DNA from 2 places in the Ensifer sp. Root954 genome. Region 2 is predicted to be linked to the other one. Evidence: riboswitches for the same ligand, from Rfam matches in the RefSeq annotation. Region 2 holds a riboswitch; the other holds the start of a gene.
The links. A riboswitch is a leader RNA that binds a small molecule or an ion and turns the genes downstream of it on or off. The one in region 2 is predicted to bind FMN.
Positions count from the first base shown of each region.

Region 1: linked by a shared signal. The riboswitch ahead of ASE71_RS19830 (6,7-dimethyl-8-ribityllumazine synthase) and the one ahead of ASE71_RS17440 (DMT family transporter) in region 2 are both predicted to bind FMN.

Region 1 is NZ_LMJM01000025.1:118,093-121,495, reverse strand. Features, by position in the region: gene ASE71_RS19840 (ABC transporter permease) at 1-370, shown strand, start outside; gene ASE71_RS19835 (ABC transporter ATP-binding protein) at 382-1,443, shown strand; FMN riboswitch at 1,567-1,716, shown strand; gene ASE71_RS19830 (6,7-dimethyl-8-ribityllumazine synthase) at 1,810-2,283, shown strand; gene ASE71_RS19825 (low temperature requirement protein A) at 2,658-3,403, opposite strand, start outside.
Region 2 is NZ_LMJM01000023.1:699,661-703,063, forward strand. Features, by position in the region: gene lon (endopeptidase La) at 1-846, shown strand, start outside; gene hupB (DNA-binding protein HupB) at 1,067-1,342, shown strand; FMN riboswitch at 1,467-1,649, shown strand; gene ASE71_RS17440 (DMT family transporter) at 1,737-2,651, shown strand; gene ASE71_RS17445 (esterase-like activity of phytase family protein) at 2,719-3,403, shown strand, end outside.

The DNA of each region.
Region 1 (3,403 bases), on a different contig from region 2:
GCTTGCGCTACCCTACATGTACCGCGCAGTCGACACGGGCCTTCGCACCATCGACGTCGCCACCTTGACCGAGGCCGCCCAAAGCCTCGGCGCCGGATGGACGACGATCCTTGCCAAGATCATTCTGCCGAACGTGCTCGTCGCCGTGCTCTCGGGCGCCTTCCTGACCTTTGCCATCGTCATCGGCGAGTTCACCATGGCGGCCTTGCTCAACCGCCCGGCTTTCGGCCCCTACATGCAGCTCCTGGGCGCCAACCGCGCCTATGAACCGGCCGCACTCGCCGTCATTGCATTCGGCATCACCTGGGGCTGCCTCGGCCTCATCCAGCTCGTCTCGCGCTTTCAAAAAAGCGCGCCTCCTAAGGCCTGAGGACCGCACCCATGAGTTTCCTGTCACTCACCAGCATCAAGAAGTCCTTCGGCCCGGTTCACGTCGTGCACGATTTCAACATGGACATCGAAAAGGGCGAGTTCGTCTCGTTCCTCGGACCATCGGGCTGCGGCAAGACCACGGTCCTGCGCATGATCGCCGGCTTCGAAAGCCCGACCAGCGGCAAGATCGTCATCAACGGCCGCGACCAGAACTCGCTGAAGCCCAACCAGCGCAACATCGGCATGGTGTTCCAGGCCTATGCGCTGTTTCCCAACATGAACGTGCATGACAACGTCGCCTTCGGCCTCAAGGTCGCAGGTACAGACAAGTCGGAGATCGACGCGAGGGTGAAGCAGATGCTCGGGCTGATCAAGCTCGAGCACCTGGCGGACCGCTTCCCCTACCAGCTCTCCGGCGGCCAGCAGCAGCGCGTTGCGCTTGCCCGCGCCATTGCGGTCAAGCCGCAGGTGCTGCTGCTCGACGAGCCGCTGTCGGCGCTCGACGCCAAGATCCGCGTGTCGCTGCGCGAGGAAATCCGGCAGATCCAGCAACAGCTCGGCATCACCACCGTGTTCGTGACCCATGACCAGGAAGAAGCGCTGTCGATCTCCGATCGCATCGTCGTCATGAATGCCGGCCGCGCCGACCAGATCGGCACCCCCTTCGAGATCTACAACACGCCGTCAACGCGTTTCGTCGCCTCCTTCGTCGGCACGCTCAGCATCATCGAAGGCAAGGTCGCGGACCCGGCCGCGGGTGCCGTCACGATCGGCAACCAGCAGATCGCGCTGAAGGATCCGATTGCCGGCATGAAGGGCGGCGACAGCATATCGCTGGCGCTTCGTCCCGAAGCGGGCTCGATCGCCGAGGGCGCCACGGGCGACACGTCGCTCGCCGGCGAGGTCGTCTCGACGAGCTTCCTCGGCTCGGTCATCCGCACGCGCCTTCGCGTCGGCGGCGACGTCATCTCCTTCGACATGTTCAACAATCCGGGTGTGGCCCCGCCGGTTTCCGGCGACAACGTCACACTGCGCTTTGCCGCCAAGGACCTCTTGGTCATCCGCGAGTAAGCGGATTGGAAGCCATCGGAACGATTTCTTCCGATGGCTCCAAACACTGGAAAAATCTGTCGTGATTTCCGGCATTTTCGTCGCACCGTGCGTTTGACCGCGCGCGGTCGCGCTATATAGTCGCGTTGTTCTCAGGGCGGGGTGAAATTCCCCACCGGCGGTAGCGGCCGAAAGGCCGAAGCCCGCGAGCGCCTCAGGGTTTCACCCTGAGGGTCAGCAGATCCGGTCAGATTCCGGAGCCGACGGTCACAGTCCGGATGGAAGAGAGCAAGCAGCAACGTGGGTCCCCGCGACGGGACCTCGCGCGCATGCATGTTCGCCCGACGGGATCATTGGAAAACGCCAAACCCTGAAAGGCTTGAGACCATGACCATTCTTTCCCACCCCGCCGCCAAGATCGCGATCGTTCGTGCCCGCTGGCATGCCGATATCGTCGACCGCTGCGTCGATGCCTTCGTCACGCAATGGACGAAGCTTGGCGGCTCGGCAGCCGACGTCGAGATCTTCGACGTGCCCGGCGCGCTCGAAATCCCGCTGCATGCGCAGACGCTGGCCAAGACCGGCCGCTATGCCGCGATCCTCGGCACCGCCTTCGTCGTCGACGGCGGCATCTACCGCCACGATTTCGTCGCCGGCACCGTGCTCGACGGCATGATGCGCGTGCAACTCGACACCAATGTGCCGGTGCTTTCCGCCGTACTGACGCCGCACAATTTCCAGGAAAGCGAACCGCTGATCGCCTTCTTCCGCGAGCACTTCGTTACCAAGGGTACGGAGGCGGCCAACGCCTGCGCCCAGATCCTCGATGCCCGCGCCAAGCTGGCGCTCGTCAACGCCTGATCGGCGAGATGCGGTTGAGGTTGGCTCGCCCCTCATCCGCCCGGTGAAGGCTTGCCCCTCATCCGCCCGGTGAGGGGAATGCCCCTCATCCGGCCTGCCGGCCACCTTCTCCCCGCGGGCGGGGAGAAGGACACAAGCGGCACCCTTGTCGCGCAAACTCTCTCCCCGGGGCTACCGAGAACGGCCTTCCACCCGGGTCCATCACAAACTCCGAGGCAGTTCTCGTTCCCTCTCCCCGCCTGCGGGGAGAAGGCTAGCGTGAGGGGGCAGCGGCAGGGGCGAACAGCGCCGAACGCTGCGCTTGAATCAACCTCTGAACCACCTGAATCGGCTCACCAGCTTGAGCCGGCAACGCGCTGTTTCGACTCGCAAAATCAATGCGCAGCCTCGTTCTTGCGCAGGCTGCGATCCAGTGCCGCCACGCGGTGCCGGTGCCCCGCCACCTCGTAGCCGACGATGGTGACGACGGGCGCGAGCATCAGGATGATCAGGCACTTGGCCATGTCGAGCCCGGCCATGGCCGCGACCACTGACGCGGCCAGCACCACTGCCGTGCCCGCGAGCAGCCAGAGATGCAACTGCTCCACCTGCTGCATAAGATAGGCGTACATCGCATAGAGCAGCCCGATGTAGCACGCGACGGGCACCGCAACGGTCAGCACCGTTGCGACCGAGCCGATATGCGCCTTGTGCTCGATGTAATAGGCCGCCACATGCAGGCCGGCGCCAGTCGCGACGATCGAGGCGAAGATCGGCATGTGGCCGTAGCCCCAGACGAAGGAGCGTTTTTGACGGTGCCGGTGCAGGATCTCGGCGCTCGGCAGCAGAAAATAGATCCACCACATGCCGAAGGTGAGCCCCGTACCGGCGAGGCAGACGAGCGCGACATCGAGGTTCCAGCCCTGCCCTTCGACCACGGCGGAGATTGAGGCGACCGTGCCGACCACCCCTTCCCCAAGCGCGATGATCGCGAGCAGCCCGTAGCGCTCGGCGATGTGATGGGCATGCCAGGGCGTTCCGCCGTAGCGCATCTCGGCGACATAGGGGCCCAGCATCTCGATCGCCGTCAGCCCCACGACCATGACGAAGGTCACCAGCAGCGAGAAATCGAAGAAGATCA
Region 2 (3,403 bases):
GTCACAGACGGCGCGCTGATGGCGGTCATCCAGACCTACACCCGCGAAGCCGGTGTGCGTAACTTCGAACGCGAGCTGATGAAGCTCGCCCGCAAGGCCGTGACCGAGATCATCAAGGGCAAGGCCAAGAAGGTCGAAGTGAACGCTGCCAACATCAACGACTATCTGGGCGTTCCGCGCTTCCGCCACGGCGAAGCCGAACGTGACGATCAGATCGGTGTTGTCACCGGTCTCGCATGGACTGAGGTCGGCGGCGAGCTTCTGACGATCGAAGGCGTCATGATGCCCGGCAAGGGCCGCATGACCGTCACCGGCAACCTGCGCGACGTGATGAAGGAATCGATTTCCGCGGCGGCTTCTTATGTCCGCTCGCGCGCAATCGACTTCGGCATCGAACCGCCGCTGTTCGACAAGCGTGACATCCACGTGCACGTACCGGAAGGTGCGACGCCGAAGGATGGCCCGTCGGCCGGCGTCGCGATGGCAACCACGATCGTGTCGATCATGACCGGCATCCCGATCTCCAAGGATGTCGCAATGACCGGCGAGATCACGCTGCGCGGCCGCGTGCTGCCGATCGGCGGTCTGAAGGAGAAGCTGCTGGCAGCGCTGCGGGGCGGCATCAAGAAGGTGCTGATCCCGGAAGAGAACGCCAAGGATCTCGCCGAGATCCCGGACAACGTGAAGAACGCGCTCGAAATCATCCCGGTTTCGCGGGTGGGCGAGGTGCTCGAACACGCTCTGGTGCGCATGCCGGAACCGATCGATTGGGACCCGGCAAACGAGCCGGCAACCGTAGCACCGGTTGATTCGCAGGACGAAGCAGGCTCCTCCGTCGCCCACTGACGGGCGCTTGAAAATGGGTGCAGCCGGCTCGCGCGGCGCTCATTTTGCAGAAAAATTGGGAAGACCGGCCATTGGCCGGTCTTTTTTGTTGTAAAAGCGCCCTGCAAGCCTTGCATTCCAAGGGATTAGGCGCAATTGGGAAAGGCAAGACGCGGGCGAAGCGCAAGCCGCCGCGCCTTAAAACACAGTCGTTTCGAACCAATCTGAAAGGGGTGGAAACATGAACAAAAATGAGCTCGTGTCTGCCGTTGCTGAGAAGGCCGGACTTTCCAAGACCGACGCATCTTCTGCAGTTGATGCAGTTTTCGAGACCATCCAGGCTGAGCTGAAGAACGGCGGCGACATTCGCCTGGTCGGCTTCGGCAACTTCTCGGTTTCGCGCCGCGAAGCCTCGAAGGGCCGTAACCCGTCCACGGGTGCGGAAGTTGACATCCCGGCACGCAACGTGCCGAAGTTCACGGCCGGCAAGGGCCTGAAGGATGCCGTCAACGGCTGATGAGATTTGCTTGGCGGCCGGACACGAGGCCGGCAGTCCAGGTATTCGAGGGTTCGGCGCAAGCCGGACCCTTTCGCATTTTGGGGGCAGCCCTTGCGGGTGTCCGTCATTTGCTCTAGGGCTTGCCCATTCTCAGGGCGGGGTGAAAGTCCCCACCGGCGGTAAGGGCATGACAGCGCGGCGTCTTGGAGACGCGCGAAGGTGGCCCAAGCCCGCGAGCGCCTTTCCTCGATTTTTGGGGAGAGGGTCAGCAGATCCGGTGCAACTCCGGAGCCGACGGTCATAGTCCGGATGAAAGAGAATGGTCGCTGGCACGAAGGGCAGGGATGCCCGGCGTCGTGCCGTGCGCTCATGCGTCCTGATTTGTGTTTGGTCCGCTTTCAGGGTGCATGACATGAATCAGACTTCCCTCGGCTTTTCCTCCTCGCGCGCCATGGCCGGAGCCGGCTTCATGGTGTTGGCCGGGATCGCTTTCGCCGGCCTCAATGTCGTCACCCAATGGCTGACGATGAAGCTCGGTTTTCCAGCCACCGCCATGGCGTTCTGGCAATATGCCTTCGCCTTCCTCTTCTCACTGCCGTTTCTGCGACGCGTCGGGCTGTCGGCCATGCGCACCGACTATCCCTGGCGTCACGTCGCGCGCGTGGTGTTGGCCGCCTTCGGTGTGGGGGCCTGGGTCTCCGGTCTGGCGCACGTGCCGATCTGGCAGGCGATCGCGCTGGTCATGACCTCGCCGTTCTTCATCATCCTCGGCGCCCGCCTGTTTCTCGGCGAACGCGTCGGCGCGGCGCGTTGGGCCGCAACCGCGGTCGGTTTCGCCGGGGCGATGATTATTCTCGAACCGTGGTCGGACAGCTTCAGCTGGGCCGCCCTTTTGCCGATCCTGTCGGCGCTGTTGTGGGGCGCTTCGTCGCTCATCACCAAGAGCCTCACAAGTCTCGAGCGCCCCGAAACGATCACCGTATGGCTGCTTGTGCTTCTGACGCCGATCAACGGCGCCATCGCGCTTTCGGCCGGCTTCACCATGCCGGATGGGACAGCACTCGGCTTCCTGCTGCTCGCCGGGATACTGACCGTAGTCGCACAATATCTGCTGACGCTCGCCTATACTGTTGCCGACGCTGCCTACGTGCAGCCCTTCGACGATCTGAAGCTGCCGCTTAACGTCTTTGCGGGCTGGCTGGTCTTCGGTTACGCGCCGACAGGATATCTTTGGGTCGGCGCAGTGCTGATCCTTGGCGCCTCGCTGTTCATCATGCGCAACGAGATGCGGCGCGAGCGCGCCGCGCCTGCAACCGGAACGGTGTAAAACCCAAGCGTTGTCATTCGGCTGTCATCGGCATCGCGCAGAACCCCCATGTTTTCAGTGTTCGCACATGGGGGATTTCATGACCATCACTTCGCGCGTGACCGCGCTTGCGGCCGTTCTTCTTGCATCCGCAGCATTTCCTGCGGCGGCCGAGCCCGTCTTCAACCGCATTGCATCCTTTGCTGTTGCCGATAACCTGCCGGAAGGCGATGCGCGCAAGGCGCTGACATCTGCCGAAATCATCACGGCCAGCGAAGACGGCAACACGCTTGTCTATTCCGACAGCCCCGGCAAGCGCGTCGGCCTGATCGACATCACCGATGCCAAGGCGCCGAAGGCAGCCGGCACGGTCTCTTTTGACGGCGAGCCGACCTCGGTCACCATCGCCGGTGCAAAGGCACTCGTCGCGGTCAACACGCGCGAAAGCTTCGTCAAGCCTTCGGGGCTTCTTGCGATCGTCGATCTGGCCTCGAAGAAAGTCGATGCGACCTGCGATCTCGGCGGCCAGCCGGATTCGATCGCCGTCAACAAGGACCGCACGCTGGCGGCCATCGCCATCGAGAACGAGCGCGATGAAGAGCTGAACGACGGCAAGATCCCGCAGATGCCGGCCGGCGACCTCGTCATCTTGTCTTTGAAGGATGGTGTTGCCGATTGCGGTTCGCTGAAGCGCGTGACGCTGACCGGTCTTGCCGAAATCGCCGGTGAAGACCCGGAGCCGGAATTCGTTTCCTTCAACGGCAAGGACGAGA